Regions from separate parts of the Thermaerobacillus caldiproteolyticus genome, predicted to be linked through region 1. Evidence: riboswitches for the same ligand, from Rfam matches in the RefSeq annotation. Region 1 holds a riboswitch; each other region holds the start of a gene.
What was found. Region 1 has a riboswitch for S-adenosylmethionine ahead of ISX45_RS04235 (hypothetical protein). Riboswitches for the same ligand answer to the same signal wherever they lie in the genome.
Positions count from the first base shown of each region.

Region 2: it holds a riboswitch for S-adenosylmethionine, as region 1 does, so the genes downstream of both, ISX45_RS13395 (methionine ABC transporter ATP-binding protein) here and ISX45_RS04235 (hypothetical protein) in region 1, are expected to answer to the same signal.
Region 3: it holds a riboswitch for S-adenosylmethionine, as region 1 does, so the genes downstream of both, ISX45_RS16740 (acyl-CoA dehydrogenase family protein) here and ISX45_RS04235 (hypothetical protein) in region 1, are expected to answer to the same signal.

Region 1 is NZ_CP064060.1:816,494-822,112, reverse strand. It holds gene ISX45_RS04260 (hypothetical protein) at 1-244, shown strand, start outside; gene ISX45_RS19410 (hypothetical protein) at 338-604, shown strand; gene ISX45_RS19405 (hypothetical protein) at 623-1,126, shown strand; gene ISX45_RS04250 (MarR family winged helix-turn-helix transcriptional regulator) at 1,986-2,411, opposite strand; gene ISX45_RS04245 (AbrB family transcriptional regulator) at 2,664-3,695, shown strand; gene ISX45_RS04240 (VOC family protein) at 3,775-4,158, opposite strand; gene ISX45_RS04235 (hypothetical protein) at 4,181-4,510, opposite strand; SAM riboswitch class I at 4,586-4,692, opposite strand; gene opp4A (oligopeptide ABC transporter substrate-binding protein) at 4,824-5,619, opposite strand, start outside.
Region 2 is NZ_CP064060.1:2,648,274-2,653,892, forward strand. It holds gene ISX45_RS13380 (hypothetical protein) at 1-31, shown strand, start outside; gene ISX45_RS13385 (MetQ/NlpA family ABC transporter substrate-binding protein) at 55-894, opposite strand; gene ISX45_RS13390 (methionine ABC transporter permease) at 911-1,579, opposite strand; gene ISX45_RS13395 (methionine ABC transporter ATP-binding protein) at 1,569-2,597, opposite strand; SAM riboswitch class I at 2,708-2,816, opposite strand; partial or broken gene ISX45_RS13400 (O-acetylhomoserine aminocarboxypropyltransferase/cysteine synthase family protein) at 2,924-3,885, opposite strand; gene ISX45_RS13405 (SCP2 sterol-binding domain-containing protein) at 4,017-4,364, opposite strand; gene ISX45_RS13410 (thioredoxin family protein) at 4,666-4,974, opposite strand; gene ISX45_RS13415 (toprim domain-containing protein) at 4,995-5,336, opposite strand; gene ISX45_RS13420 (YusG family protein) at 5,456-5,619, opposite strand, start outside.
Region 3 is NZ_CP064060.1:3,323,815-3,329,433, reverse strand. It holds gene ISX45_RS16745 (transaldolase family protein) at 128-400, opposite strand; SAM riboswitch class I at 775-894, shown strand; gene ISX45_RS16740 (acyl-CoA dehydrogenase family protein) at 1,130-2,344, shown strand; gene ISX45_RS16735 (MetQ/NlpA family ABC transporter substrate-binding protein) at 2,420-3,250, shown strand; gene ISX45_RS16730 (LLM class flavin-dependent oxidoreductase) at 3,305-4,693, shown strand; partial or broken gene ISX45_RS20430 (transposase) at 5,208-5,514, shown strand.

The sequences.
Region 1 (5,619 bases):
CACATTAATATCTGTCCTTTTCCAACGTCTTGTCTTTTTTTATTATAAGGCAGCTGTCAAAGCTGACGCAAAAAGTGCATCAGATTATTTTTATAAGTATTGTGGATTATTTATGCTTGGTTTTTGTTATTATATTCAACAAATTTTATCCCGTATGCCATTATTACTGAACAAGCTGTTCGCTGTTTTATTTCTTCTTCTCGTAGTATGGCAATTTTTTATGGTTGTTGGTGTCTTTAACTGAAATACAAAGTTTTTGACATTATATCGAATTAGTTTTACCCCATCATCGCTGTATTTCGACAACGAACTTCTTTTAAGAAAGGAAAGAAAAAATATGAACGCAAAAGGAACAATTCGCTTATCTACGAATGAATTTGTTTCTGCATTGGCTTTATCTGGCTACAGTGAATTAGCTAGTCAAGTTTTCAATGATCTTCAATTAATCAAACACGAAAAAGAATGGGAGCGTTTTGTTCAGCAAACAGAACAATTGTTAAGCCAAAAAGGTTACCTAGATGATACGAGAGAATCTTCATTAGTTCCCGGACTGGAAAACTTAATTCATCTCTTAGTACAATCACGAAAAAAGTACGATGCGTAGACTTGAAAAAAACAAGTGTTGTTTTTCCATCACATTCATCATTCAAATACACTGATTCAACATGTAAAAGGGAATGACCATTATTTTTCTTTTCACGATACGGAATCCGGTTATTTACACTTGCTTTGCGATTACTACGGAGTAAGCGGCGATATGAGGGCAGACGACGTTGAACCCATCGAAGTCACAGACCAATTATTTGATGAACTTCACCAAACAGATTCAGAAGTTCTGAGGCAAATCGTTCGTGATCATCGATTGACCGCTTCATTGCGGTTATTTGTAAACGATTTTCTTCGCCATGGACAGGAACTGAGCAACATCTCTTTTTTGGAATCTGATTATGCGAAAGACGAGTCTGTTATTGATCAAGTCGCTTTTTTCCTTCCAAGTGAATCATTTATTTGGCACATTGACTATGAAAGAGTCAAGCAGCATCAAATCTTCTTTATTCCGGTCTCCGTTCACGATTATTTCCGTAAAATCGATGAAACGACAAAGGATTTTTTTGATCTATCCTAATGTCCAATGTTGTTCCTCCCGCTATGATAAATGTTGTTGGCGGGAATTTTGTTTTTGTTCGATAAAAAGGCTTTTCCGCCTTCCACTATCTTCCCTTCGCTGAGTGGATGCCCAAAAAGGTCGCTCTTTTTTTCATACACCATTAAACAGATAGTTAAGGTAAAGTGACATAAGAGTGCCATTCCTTTTGCGATCATCGTTGATAAGCGAACATACAGCGAGATCCCAATGATTGCTGCAATTAGAACGAGCCACCATCTGCCTCTGCCTAATACGTAATGACCCATTTTGTTGGAACGATGCCATGAATGAGAAAACTAATCGCAACTCCGATAAGTAAAAAATGGATAGACGGTTTTCATCAGCGTCCCTGTTTCTGTGAATGATTCTTTAATGCTCGATCAGCCTAGGACCTGACGATGACATGTTTGACTTCATGTTGAAATCCGAGCTTCTCTAGTACAAAGCCAATGAGAATGGAAAAGATCGAAGTGATGATGGTATCATCCTAATGTAGCTTAAATTCTATACAGGTGAGACGAAAAGAAACGTCATCCCAAAGCAAAAACAGACGTTTCGGCTCAAAAGATAGACAATAATCGGAATGGTGGAGCATAAGCAAAACAGGGAACAAATGCAAAGGCAATAGCAATAGTGGGTGACTTGTAGTCGTCGTTTTCTCTAATGTTTCGTAGGAATGAACCTTGCAATAAGTGCACGACAAACGAAATTCCAACAAGGAGAATGATTCATTCGACACTTAACTAAAGAAAGATTGAAACACCTCTTGCCACATGCTCCTCTCCCCCTTTTGTTTGTAAAATGCAAATATCATTCATTTGAATAGGCAAGGAACGAATCACTTACTTCCGTACATCGGTTTACAACAAACGCTCGATTTTGCCATACAGTCATTCAGAAGTTGGATCGAGCGAAGGACGGTTTCTTTTTCAAATTCACTCATATGCGAAAACACTTCCGCTAAATATTCGTTCATTTCCGCATCAATTTTTGCCGCGATATATGCCCCTTCCGTTGTTAGGGAGAGGATCATAATACGACGATCTTCTGGATATGGTGTTTTTCTCACTAATCTCATTTGGACGAGCTTTTGCACTTGCCGGCTAAACGTTGTAATATCCATCCCGAGCGAATCGGCTACTTGTTGAACGGACGGCTGTTTCAACCGGTCAATTTCGTACAAGATATGACTTTGTACTAACGAAATCTCCATCCCGTCGACCGAACAGCAATTTTTATTCAAAAAACCAAACCGCTTTGTCATCGTTTGAAATAAGCTGCGATGTTTTCCACTTCTGCCGCTTCTGTCTTATTTATTGTTTGCAATTTACAATTTTTTGAATGAAATTAGTTTCATGCATAAAAACCTCTTAACGCACAATGACGATACTAGGTTCATTTGAATGGTAACAGTATTATTTATTTGAGGAATCTTACAAACATAAGCATTTTCCTTTCCATTCCTTTCGTTTTTTTCTACAATAGAAGTGACAGAGAATGGAAAGGGTTACGGACAATGAAAGTGTTAGAGACGTATTTAGTTGCTGGGCTTACTGGCTTGTTGTTTTATATGATCCATTCACCGATTCCATGGATGCTTGGAGCAATTACGGGGATGCTCGTGTGGAAAACGGTGACAAAGCGGACGTTAGTAGCGCCAAAATTTCTTTCGAATATTGGACTTATTATTTTAGGAACATATTTTGGATTGTCGTTTACGAAAGATACGTTTCTTACAATAGCGCCTTATATTGTTCCGTTTCTTGTTGTCGCTGTTTTGATGATTGCCATCACTATCACCAACAGCATCATTGTAGCCAAATGGATTCATGTCGATAAAATTACGAGCGTATTTGCTTCAGTTCCTGGCGGGTTATCAGAAATGGTCGCCGCAAGCGAATCGCTGAATGCGAATACGGCGTTAGTGACGATTTTTCAGACGATTCGTTTATTAACGGTCGTTTTTCTTGTGCCGACCTTTGTTGTGCATTGGTTAAACGGCGGAGCTTCTGCCAGCGCGTTGCCAAATGGCGCTGCTTCGATGTCTGACGGCAACTATCTCTGGTTTGCGTTTAGTATCGCTGGTGGCTTGTTATTGCGAAATCTGATTCCAGCAGCTTATGTCGTCGGTCCGTTAGCGGCAACAGCAATGATTCATGTGAGCGGGATTGAATTACCAGCACTTCCTGCTTGGTTGATTGTATTCGCACAAATTAGCGTCGGGATGAATATGGGAAATCGAATTACCGTCGAAGATATAAAGCTCGGCGGAAAATTTGGTTGGGTGTATTTTTTGCTGGCATTATTGTTAATCGCACTTTCGTTAGGCTGCGGTTACGTGTTCGCGAAGCTGACAAATCTCCCTTTGGCAACGGCACTATTAAGCCTTGCACCGGGCGGACTTGTTGAAATGGTGTTGACTGCCCAATCAGTGGGAGGAGACCCTTCCATTGTAAGCTCGCTGCAATTTATCCGCCTGCTGCTCGTGATTATTGTCGTACCGAACGTGTTAAAATGGGCATTTCGCAAATTCGACTATATGACATAACAACAGCACCCAGATGAATCGGGCGCTGTTGTTTTTCGTATATATGCCGATAGCTAATCATCATTGCCTTCGCTTTTTCTTATTGTGCCGGTTCGTAAAATTCGATCCACTCCCCGTCCGGACCTAGGAAAAATAAATATTTCGCGCCGTTTGGAAGCGTCGTAATGTCTTCCCACACAAGTGGAACTCCAAGTGATTGCAACCGTTCTTTTTCTTGCTCAATTCCTTCAACAGTAAAGGCAACATGGTGAACTTTTCCTTCTGCCGGCAAATTCGGATTATAGCCTTCAATGAGTTCAACGATAATCGAGCCGTTCAGTCCCAAAAAAGCTAATTTCATGCTTCCGTTTGTATGAATGAGTTCGCTGATTAGCTCTAATCCAACGACGTTTTGGTAAAATTGCTTTGACGTTTCAATGTTTTTGACTTGAATGCCAACATGTTCAAATTTTTTGATTGTCATATTCCTTTCTCCTCTTCCTTTTTTAATTGAAAAATACCGCTTGCAAATATGGGGTCATATGTAAAATTGAAATCCCTTTTGCTTCTAGTTCGTACCAAATATAGCGGTCAAGTGCATATGGCCCTTCCGCCTTTAATTCTTCCACTTCCGCTAGTGTCAATATGACTTGGAACGATCGTCCCAATGCTTGACCATAGAATAGAAAAAAATTCGTGCCGTGATCCAGATGAACAACAGCCGATCGGTCAAATTGTAAAAGCTGTTGTCTTATGCAACAAGCAACATGAGCCGCAAATGTCTTCGCTTTTAGATGCGACGCCATGTAACTGCGAATAAGTTGATTCTCATTCATCCTTTCTCCTCCCACCTCCTTCAACAATAAAAAAACTCTTTTCGCTATGAATGACACGAAAAGAGCTTATAGCCGTTCTTATCATTCAAAGCGAAATCGCTTTGCGGGTAGGAGCACCTTGCATGACATGCAGGTTGCTGTGAAGTCATTGAGCCCGGTCTCTCGTTCACTCTTGATAAGACTATTCAGTTTAGGTTTATCTTACCATTATCTTTTGGTAATGACAACGATTTTTTCGAATGCTGACGATGCATAGTCAAAATGAAAGAAGGGCTGGTTGTACGTTGAACAAGCCCTTCTTGTTTTTTATTTGTTATTCTACTTCTGGTGTTTCTGATGTTACTCCAACATCTTTCCATTTCCAATTGAATTGGTAAACATCAGCCGAATAGTTTTTCACACGATTGTTCACCGCATAAATAATAGAGCGGTATAACGTTGGAATGACCGGTACTTCTTCGTTCATTAATTCTTGCCATTGATTGTAAATCTCTTTACGATATTCAGTGTCAAATGCTTGTTCAGAATGGCCTTTTTCTAATAATTCATCATTTTTATCATTCACCCAACGTGAATAGTTAAACATCACATCCCGGCCATATAATCCATATGGGTCGACATCTGTACCAGTGTACCACGCTGCTGCGAACACATCGACTTTCGGATCGTCTTTTTCCACCATATCGTAGAACGAGTTAAACTCAGCTAAACGACCATCGACAAGCTGCACATCTAAGCCAACATCTTTCCAGCATTGTATATAAAACTTCGCTAGCGGCTCGGCGATGTCTCCTCCACTCATTGAAAGGAAATTAATTGTAAATTTTTTACCATTTGGATCTTCGCGAAGCCCGTCTCCGTCTTTATCTTTATACCCTGCCTCATCTAACAGCTTTTTCGCTTTTTCAGGATTATAAGAATATCCTTTTGCCGTTTTATCATAATATCCCGGGAATGACGGTGGAATTAGTGTTGTAGCTGGGAAGCGTAAGCCATGATATAGCTTATCTGCGACAGCTTGGTTGTCAATTGCATACGCCATTGCTTGACGAAGCTTTTTATTTTGGAATTTTGGATTATCCATGACATTTTCTTGTTTCTTCGCATCC
Region 2 (5,619 bases), 1.8 Mb from region 1:
TGTTCTTGAAAAACTGCCGAAAAAGAAATAACGGAAGCAAAACTGCTTCCGTTATTATTTTTGTGCCGCTGGAATAACTGCACCTTTATATTTTTCTTTAATAAAGTTTTGAATTTCTTTCGATTGAAGCACTTCTACAAGCGTTTTGATTTCTTTGCGGTTTTCATCACCTTTACGTACCGCAATGATATTGACGTATGGGTTGTTTTTTGGCGATTCGACTGCGATTGGATCTTTCGCAGGGTCTAAACCAGCATCTAACGCATAGTTTGCGTTAATGACCACCGCATCGCCTTCATTGTTTTTATAGATTTGTGGTAAAAGACCTGCATCAACATCTGCTTTAAATTTCAATTTTTTCGGGTTTTCGACAATATCTTTAACCGTTGCTTTTGTTTTATCTACACCTTCTCTTAGTTTAATAAGTCCTTTTTCTTCCAACATTGATAAAATACGACCATGGTCTGCAACAGAGTTGCTCATAATGATCGTTGCGCCTTTTGGTAGTTCTTCAAGGCTTTTGTGCTTTTTCGAATAGATACCGATTGGTTCGATATGAATGCCACCTGCATTCACGAAGTCATAACCGTATTCCTTTTTCTGAGATTCTAAATAAGGAATATGTTGGAAGTAGTTCGCATCAATTTCTTTATCCGCCAATGCTTTGTTTGGCAATATATAATCTTGGAATTTTACGATTTTAAGATCAATTCCTTTTTTCTTAAGAATTGGCTTTGCTTGTTCTAAAATTTCCGCGTGTGGAACGTTAGAAGCACCGACGACTAATTTTGTTGTTTTTCCTTCTTTACTTCCTTCAGCATTGTCATTGCTGCCGCATGCAGCAAGCGCTAATACGAGCACAGCTGCAAATAATGCGCTAAGCCATTTTTTCATACTATTTTCCCCCTTTTTATCGTTTATCTATTTTAGAAGTGACAAAGTCACCAATAAACTGAATGACAAAAACAATGACTAAAATAAGAACGGTAGCCACAAATGTAACATCGTTATGGTTGCGTTGGAATCCCTCTAAATAAGCAAGGTTTCCAAGTCCACCCGCACCGACAACGCCAGCCATGGCTGTATAGCCAACAAGAGCAATCGCTGTCACCGTGATTCCGGAAACAAGAGCCGGCAACGATTCCGGAAGAAGCACTTTCCAAATAATTGTCGCTGTTGTCGCTCCCATCGCTTTTGCTGCTTCAATGACACCTTTATCAATTTCTCGCAACGCAATCTCAACCATGCGCGCGTAAAACGGGGCAGCACCAATAATAAGTGCTGGCAATGCCGCATTCGCACCGAGAATCGTACCAACGACAAGCTTAGTAAACGGAATCAATAAAATAATTAAAATAATGAACGGAATAGAGCGAAAAATATTCACAAACGCCGCAATAATCGCATTCGCCAGCCGATTCTCCCATATATTCCCCTTTGAGGTTAAAAATAATAAAAGACCAAGGATAATACCTAACACAAACGTTGCAACAACAGCAATACCAGTCATATAAAGGGTTTCTACTGTCGCCGCCCAAATGGTATCCCATTGCACATTCGGTAAGAGGCTATTGAACATCGGTAATCACCTCCACCCCAACCTGTTGTTGGCGAATATAATCAATCGCTTTTGCTACTTCCTCATCTGTTCCATCAATATGCACGAATAATACCCCGTACGAACCTTGATGGGTCTGCGAAATTTTCCCTTGAAGGATATTCACGTTTACTTGGAATTGACGAGTAAGATTCGCTATCAATGGCTGCTCAGCTGCCTCGCCAACAAAGGTTAATTGAATCACGTTCCCTCTCGGATATTTATCTATTAAATGAGCAATCGTTTCTTTTGTCTCTTCCGGTTCAATGACTTGTTGAACGAACCGTTTTGTAATTGTCTGCTTTGGTTGACGGAACACTTGAAGCACTTCGCCTTGTTCAACAATCTTACCGTTTTCCATGACGGCTACACGATCACAAATTTTCCGAATAACGTGCATCTCATGAGTGATGAGAACAATCGTCAAACGAAGACGCTGATTAATATCTACCAATAAATCGAGAATGGAATCTGTTGTTTGTGGATCTAGCGCTGATGTCGCCTCATCGCATAATAATACTTTTGGATTATTCGCCAAAGCACGGGCGATGCCGACACGCTGCTTTTGGCCGCCGCTTAATTGTGATGGATAGGCATTTTCACGTCCTTGCAAGCCAACAAGCTGAATGAGCTCGTCCACGCGTTTTAACCGTTGTTCCTTTGGAACTCCTGCAATCTCTAATGGAAACGCAATATTTTCACGCACGGTTCTTGACCATAATAAATTAAAATGTTGGAAAATCATCCCGATTTCTTGACGAGCTTCGCGTAATTCTTTCCCCTTAATATTGGCAATATTTCGATCAGCAACGATGACATTTCCCTTCGTGGGCTTTTCTAGTCCATTTAACATACGAATTAACGAACTTTTTCCAGCTCCACTATAACCAATAATCCCGAAAATTTCCCCTTCTTTAATGTGCAAGCTCACATCATCGACAGCTGTTACTGAACCGTTGCTAGATTGATAAATTTTCGTTACATTTTCTAATGTAATCATTTGCTTCTCACCTTCCTTTTCTTCACAGCTGCTTCCTATCTTCGCCGACATACTTAAAATAAAAAACCTTTCTGCTCAAGAGAACAGAAAGGCATTATCTCCTATTCTGTCTCTTATCTCTCAAAGCAATCGCTTTGTGTGAATTGGCACCATTTCAGCAAAAATGCTGACGGTTGCCGGGTTTCATTGGGCACATCCCTCCACCTCTCTTGATAAGAGCACTGAACGCGCTTTATTCAATTAAAACTTTAATCAGCTCAAGTAGTTTTATAAATTACAAGTGTGATTTTAACATGCATGAAATAAAGTGTCAACAAAAACTTTGATCATCGATACAAAGACAAATCCGAGGCAACTTCAGTAGCGGCTTGAATTGCCTGTTCCAAATCTTCAATTAAATCATCCACATTCTCAATTCCAACAGATAAGCGAATCAAATCTTCAGTAACGCCAGATGCTTTTAAATCTTCTGCACTCAACTGCTGATGCGTCGTGCTTGCCGGATGAATAATTAAACTTTTCGCGTCACCAGCGTTGGCTACATGTGACCAAAATTTCACGTTGTTAATCAGTTTTGCTCCTGCTTTCCGGCCACCTTTAATTCCAAAAACAACGACTGCACCAGCTCCTTTTGGCAAATATTTTTCTGCTAAATCTTTAGACGGATGTTGCTCATGTTCCGGATAAAGCACCCATTCTACAGCTGGATGACGATCTAAATATTCAACAATTGTTCGCGTATTAGCAATATGTTCTTTCATACGCACATGTAATGTCTCAAGACCACAAAGTTAAGCTGAAAGGCATTGAAAGGACTAATGGCTGGGCCTAAATCACGCAATAGTTATACTCGCGCCTTAGCAATATCGGCGGCAGGTCCGAACGCTTCGGCATAAACAAGATTATGATAGCTCGGATCCGGCGTTGTAAATTCAGGGAATTTTGGTGAGTTCCAATCAAAATTTCCACCATCGACAATAATCCCGCCAAGCGTTGTTCCGTTTCCAAGTAACCATTTCGTTGCTGAATGAACAACAATATCAGCTCCATGCTCAATCGGTCTGCATAAATAAGGAGTCGCAAACGTGTTATCGATAATAAGTAGGATGCCTGCTTCATGAGCAATCTCAGCTACGGCTTCAATGTCTAATACATGCAGGCTCGGATTGCCGATTGTTTCGGCGAAAATCGCTTTTGTATTTGGCGTGATTGCCGCGCGAAAATTTTCCAGATTAGCTGGATCAACAAAATGCATCTTAATACCGTACTCTGGCACCGTGTTGCAAAAACCGGTTGCCGGGCTTCATCAGGCCAGTCCCTCTCCGCCTTTCTTGATAAGAAATGTATAATCGTTTTATTTTTTCGAATTGTACCACGCCATTTTCTTTTCGTTAATTATTTTCTTAATATTAAAAACCTTTAGCGAACAAATCGATAAGGCTTCGCTAAATGAAAAATTGATTCTAAAAGAAGTATATGCCGAAAGCTTCCCACAACGGACAACTCTTTCAGGCGCATTTGTTGCTGTAATTTTAATTCTCCAGTTAAAAGCGCTTGAATCGCCTCTTCTGAACCCCGAATCGTTAATAGTCTTTTTTCATCTACATTTTTTTCCTCTTCCGTACCGTTTTTTGAAATAGCAAAAATAACATTCTCGTTCTCACATTCAAACTGAATATATACATGCTCCTCAGGCAAAAGCGGTAATAAATGATGTAACGTTTGAATCCTTTCAATGAATTGCTGAATAAGACTATAGATCCCCATTGTTTTACCAACCTCCCCCATTAGTCTCTTACATGTACATTCCATGAGAAAGCGCATGAATCCTTTGCTAACTTCTCGACAAATGACCAATAAAATATACAAATTAAACCACAAACTCTATACGTATTACTGATATTTCCTGAGAAATATGTGAAATAAAGGGTTTTTATGTCGAATTTTTCTATATTTTTTTAAAAAAAAGCTGCCCGAAAAGATCACGAAAATGTGATTTTTTCGGACAGCCTTATCTTTCGTTCATTTTTTGGTTGGAATTTTAAATCAAGGGCTTCAAGCCATCTCTTTATAAAAGCTTTTTAATCGTTTCATACAAGTACGGAACGGAATGAAACGCGTATATTTTTTTCTCTAGCTGCGCGTTTCGGAATATGAGAAGACACGGAACACTCTCAATGCTCCATGAAATTGCACGTTCTGGCATATAATTAATGTCTGATTTGCAAAACTTTATATCAGGGAATAGCTCTTGAACAATTTCAAGCATCCGGCTTGCGAGCTGACATGTTCCGCACATCGGCGTATATAAATAAACGCATACAATCTCCTCTTGTTCGATTGCTTCGTCGATTTGCTCCAATGTCAAGGCTTCCATTTGCGTATTTTTCACACCTTTTATAAATAATCCGTATGCACATCTATATTGGCGCTTAATAACACAGCCGCAATGTGTTGTTTTGGTGCTGCTGCTACTTCTCGATACATTCGATCAATATATAAATGTTCCGCTTCGGGAAGTTCACGTCGAAATTGCTTCCGCAGCTTTTCTCCTGCTTCGTCAGCATCGACTAATATGAATACTTCTTTATTATATAGCTCATCGATTAATTCGTCTAATTTAGCATTACTAATCGTACCATTTGTACAAATGATTTCAACTGGTTCTTTAATAATGCACTCTAGTTTCTTCTTATCAGATCGCCCCTCTACAATAATCACTTTTCCTGTCTCTACCATTGTCATAAGCATCACCTAATGAAAAGAGATTACATATATTTTATTCCATAAACACACCATTTTCTCCTTTCATGTTGCAAAAAATAAAAAAGCAACGGTAAGGTAAAAACCCGCTGCTTTCAACACCAGCCATACTCGCTGTCGCAATCGACGTACTTTTGATCAGGATCGGTTGTCAATGTGACCTGCTTATAAATTTTATCTAGTTCTTTCTCATACCCATTGTTCAATTCAAAGGTACCGCCGGCTTCGGAAAGAACAATCCGTCCGATCGGTTCGTTCT
Region 3 (5,619 bases), 1.2 Mb from region 1:
TCAAGGAGCGGATGAATCATGAAGAAAAAAGGATGACAAATGACGAACAACCACAGTTGGATCACCGCTAGAAACGCAGAATGAAAAATGCGAACATAGGAAAACGGAGTGAAAAGATGCACCTGCACTAGCCGCAATATAAGCTTGAAAAGATGTATAAACCGTTGTCGTTAATGTATCGATCTTTTTCCTTTAATATTTTAGTTGTTTTAATACCTTCATCAGTAACCGGAATTTTAATGATAACTTTTCCAGTAATTTGTTCAATTATATATTCTGCCTCAGCCACTACTTCTTCAGCCTTATCGCCAAGAGCTTGAACAAACAGTTCTTTTTCATTACCTAAAATAGTTCGAATTTCTTTTAACAAATCTAAATAAGTTTGATTTTCTTTGGCTATAATTGAAGCATTAGTAGTAACACCCGAAGTCGGAAAATATTCACATAAACGTGAATTTGTTTTGTATTTGCAGAATCAATATATAATCTCATTCTAACCACCCCTATAAAATACTATGGACTACTTTATGTTTGATACTTCATCATAAAAACTGATTTTGTCTTCTGAAGAACAGCTATTTTGCAATGAAATCAACAAACTTGATTGGGAGCTATAGAGCTTCAATAGTTAATTGACATTCAGGAAGATTATCCGGAAGAAAGAATCAAACAAACAATCAACTGACCAAAAAGTAAATAAAATAAAAAAACATTGACATAATATTTATTCATCTATATACTGTTAGATAAAACTCTGAATATTAAGTTAATTTTCTCTTATCGAGAGTGGTGGAGGGACTAGGCCCAAAGAAGCCCGGCAACCTTCAAGCAAAATTGCTTGACAAGGTGCTAAATCCTACAAGTCATCTGATATGATGACTTGAAAGATGAGAGGTCAGCGCTATAAAGTTACCCTCTTCATCGGAAGAGGGTTATCTATTTGCTCATTTTTTAAATCTATATGAGATAACAGCGCCTTTAATCCTAGTATTCATATAGAATTTATAAAATTAAATTATAAGGATAGGAGGACAAAATGATAAAAAGAGTAGATTCTTGAATGCATGTAGATGTTTTACAAAAAATTCTTTGATACGCCTATAAAAAATACCAGAAAGGAGAAATCATTTTGAGCATTGTAAGTAAAAAAACTTACCCCTCTTATTTATCTGATGAGTTATCAAGAAAATTTGTACAAAATGAACGCCAAGAATTTCTTTTACATCAAGCATCAGAGCTTGCTGAACGATTTTACGAAAAAGCTGACAATATAGACAAAGAAGGAAGGTTTCCATTTGAAAATTTTCAAAAGCTAAAAGATTGTAATTACCAATCACTTACTGTTCCTAAGCAATATGGTGGAGAAGAAATTTCACTGTATGAATTTCTTCTTATGCAAGAGCGATTAAGTCAGGGAGATGCTTCCACAGCTTTATGCATCGGTTGGCATCTTGGCGTTATTTATGATCTAAGGGAAAGACAAACATGGGATAGCGAAAAATTTAAGTGGCTGTGTCATGAAATTGTACAAAATAAAGTGCTAATTAATCGATTGGCAACAGAGAATGGAACGGGAAGTCCTACAAGAGGCGGAAAACCTGAAACGGTAGCGATCAAAAGAAATGGCAAATGGGTGATTACAGGAAGGAAATCCTTTTCATCTATGGCAATAGCTCTTGATTATTCATTAGTTACAGCCACCATTCAAGAATCGGGGAAAGTCGGATCTTTTTTAGTTGACCATCGCCTTAATGGGGTTAAAGTCGAAGAAAATTGGGATATGATTGGAATGCGAGGCACGCGGAGTGATGATCTTGTACTGGATCAAGTGGAATTACCAGAAGATTCACTGGTGGAATTGGATCAATTGGAATCATCGAAAGGCAATATAGGGAGGGCATGGTTGCTTCATGTTCCAGCATGCTTTCTTGGGATTGCGATTGCAGCTAGAAATTATGCCATTTCCTTTGCTTCTGAATATCAACCGAATAGTCTGTCTAGCCCAATCAAAGATGTTCCAGAGGTTCAAAGAAAAATTGGCGAGATGGATTTAGAGCTATTAAAAGCAAGACATACTCTTTATTTTGTCGCACATCGGTGGGATACATACCCAGAAAAACGCATGGAAATGAGTGGAGAATTAGCGGCAGCTAAACATATTGCCGTAAACAGTGCCAATAAAGTCGTTGATTTAGCGATGAGAATCGTAGGAGCTAGAAGTCTACAAAAATCTAACCCACTGCAACGATACTATAGAGATGTTAGAGCTGGAATCCATAATCCGCCAATGGATGATACCGTTATTTCTTTACTCGCAAAACAAGCATTACAAAATTTCAATTAAATCTATTGTTTTTAGTAAGACATTTATGTAAAACAAGATTTTCCATTTTGCACTACACATTTAGGGGGAAGAGCAATGAAAGCATATAAAATACCATTTTTGTTTATTGCGCTAGTATTTCTTATATTGTCAGGATGCTCAAGCTTGACTCAAAAAGCAAATAGTTCAGTGACTAAGACAATTAAACTTGGAGCAACTGCTGGACCGTATAGTGATCAAATAAAGCAAGCTATAAAGCCTTATCTCGAGAAAAAAGGATATAAAGTGGAAATAGTTGAATTCAACGATTATGTTCAACCTAATATCTCTTTAGACCAAGGTGCAATAGACGCAAATGTATTTCAAAATGAAATTTATATGAAGAACTTTGCAAAAACCCGACATATGGAGCTTTATGAAGTTATTAAAGTCCCAACCGCGCCTATCGGAGTATACTCCAAAAAACATAAATCATTAGACGAGATCAAGGATGGAACGACAATAGCTTTATCTAATGAGCCGGTAAATCAGGCACGAGCTCTTGCTATGCTTGAACAACTTGGATTGATTCAACTAAAAAAAGGAATTGATCCGACAAAAGTATCAGAAAAGGATATTCAAAAATATAATAAAAAAATTGTTCTAAAACCTTTAGAACCAGCACAGCTTCCACGAGCTCTTGGGGATGTTGATTACTCTTTTATCAATGGGAATTTTGCTATCTCATCTGGATTAAAATTGAAAGATGCAGTCGCATTAGAAAAGACGCCTTCTTACTATTTAAATGGGGTTACAGTACGAAAAAAGGATAAAAACGCTAAGTTTGTAAAAGATATCATTGCAGCTTATAAATCAAAGGAATTTAAAAAATTAATTAAAGAGGATGAAGAATATAAAGGTTATGTATGGCCTGATTGGTTTAAATAAATGCAAAAACAGTTCTTTATTCCATAATTTTTAACAAAATGGGAGGAAGAGAGTGTGGCAAAACAAATTATTTTAAATGCGTTTGAAATGGCAAGTGCTATGCATAATTCACATGGATTATGGAAACATCCTGAAAGCAAGAGACAAAGAGGATATAAAGATATCGATTATTGGATTAAGATGGCAAAGCTTTTGGAACGTGGTAAGTTTGATGCGGTCTTTTTTGCGGATGTACTAGGAGTATATGATACATATCGTCAAAGTAAAGCTCCTTCTATACGTGACGGCCTTCAGTTTCCAGTGAATGATGCGGCGTTCGTTATTCCTATTATGGCAAGTGTTACGAAACATTTGTCCTTTGCTTTAACAGTTAGTACTACTTACGAACATCCCTTTAGTACCGCAAGACGTTTTTCTACTCTTGACCATTTGACGAAAGGAAGAATTGCTTGGAATGTTGTCACTTCTTATTTACCAAATGCCGCGAAAAATTTTGGTCTTCAAGAAATGATCAAGCATGACCAACGTTACGATATTGCAGACGAATTCCTAGAAGTTACATATAAACTTTGGGAAGGTAGCTGGGAAGAGAATGCATTCATTGAAGATAAACAGAGTGGTACATTAATTGATCCAGACAAAGTACATGAAATAAATCATTCAGGAAAGTTTTTTTCCGTCGAAGGCCCGCATCTTTGTGAACCATCTCCACAACGTACACCGGTAATCTATCAAGCAGGTACTTCAGAAAGAGGCAGAGAATTCGCAGCTAAGCATGCTGAGTGTGTTTTTGTTGGTGGCCCTACACCAGAAAGAATTAAATACTATACAAATGACATAAAAAGACGTGCTGAAAAGTATGGCCGTAACCCAGATAATATCAAAGTATTTGCTTTTTTAACGGTTATTGTTGGAAAGACAACGGAAGAAGCAGAACAAAAATTTACAGAATTAAATCATTTGTGGAGTCCAGATGCTTCAAAAGCTCAATTTGGTGGAGCAAGTGGCTACGATCTAGCAGAATACGAAAAAAAGGATTTAAATGATCCTTTTGAATTTAAAAATACAGAGCACGGTCATTATAAGGCAGCTTCTCTTACGAAAGATGCATCTAAAAAACTTTCGATAGGTGAAGCACTTAAAAAACTTGAACAATTAGATCGGGAGTCTATCATTGTAGGAAATCCAGAAGAAGTAGCAGATGCCATTCAATATCGATTTGAAGCTTCAGGTGTGGATGGATTTAATCTTAATCATCTTGTTACACCTTCTAGCCTAGAGGATTTTATTGAATTGGTTGTTCCTATACTTCAAAAAAGAGGCTTATATAAGACTGAATACAAACAAGGAACGTTAAGAGAAAAGCTATTTAATCATGGCAGCAGATTATTACCAGAAGATCATCCAGGTAGTGCTTATCGTATGAAATCATTTGTTTTGTAGTGTTTGTAAAAAGGGCAATATCAAAGATGATATAATACCTCTAAAGTAGACGCAAAAATAAAGATAACCCTAATGGTTATGTTAGAATCACATTATGTCTACTTCGGAGGTATGTTTTATGGAACCAAAATTATATCATCATAGTTTTACTATTCCTTTGAGCTAAAAATTCAAGCAATTTAACTATATATTACTCTGGATATTCACGTACTGAAATGGCAGGAATGTTGAAAAGAGGATGATCAATGAATGGATGATTATGACTTTTTACGATTTACGTCTTGATAAGATAATACAACTAAAGCTACAAATATTAAATTTTATCAATGTAATAGCAACTTTCTCAAAATATTGCTATTATTTATTTTTTATATCGGATACAAAAAGATAAATTTTAACAGTCAACAAACAAATTACTATCATAAATAATTGAATTTATTTATTCATCAATCGGTTGCTTTCGTTTAATAAATAAGTTCCAAGATTGGAAGCTTTGCCTTCTTATCGCAACTAGCGTCAATTGATCAAATTAGTGGGCATGATGCTCAGGGAAAAACCTCCGGCCAGCACAAAGGACAAAAACGGAGCCCCAAAACGAGGACGAAAACGGCTGTGCGCCCTGCTGTTCCGGGCGATAATGCCCCTGATCTGACACAATGAAGCGTTTCGTACGTTGCATGAGTACTATACGACCTAGGCGGTGAATCCGCTTCGCAAAGAAGCAGTCGATCGTGGTGTCATGCGGCAAACTGTTGAAAGTGTTGTTTACGATTGGTACGAAGCAACAGGTGTTTGATGGGAAACGAATGATGCAAGACGTCCAAGATCAGATAGCTTATCGCCTGCCTCCTAGCGTAAAACAAACTAGAAACATAATGGGCGGGATGGCACCAGTAACGAAAAAAGAGGCCACACTTTCAACACCT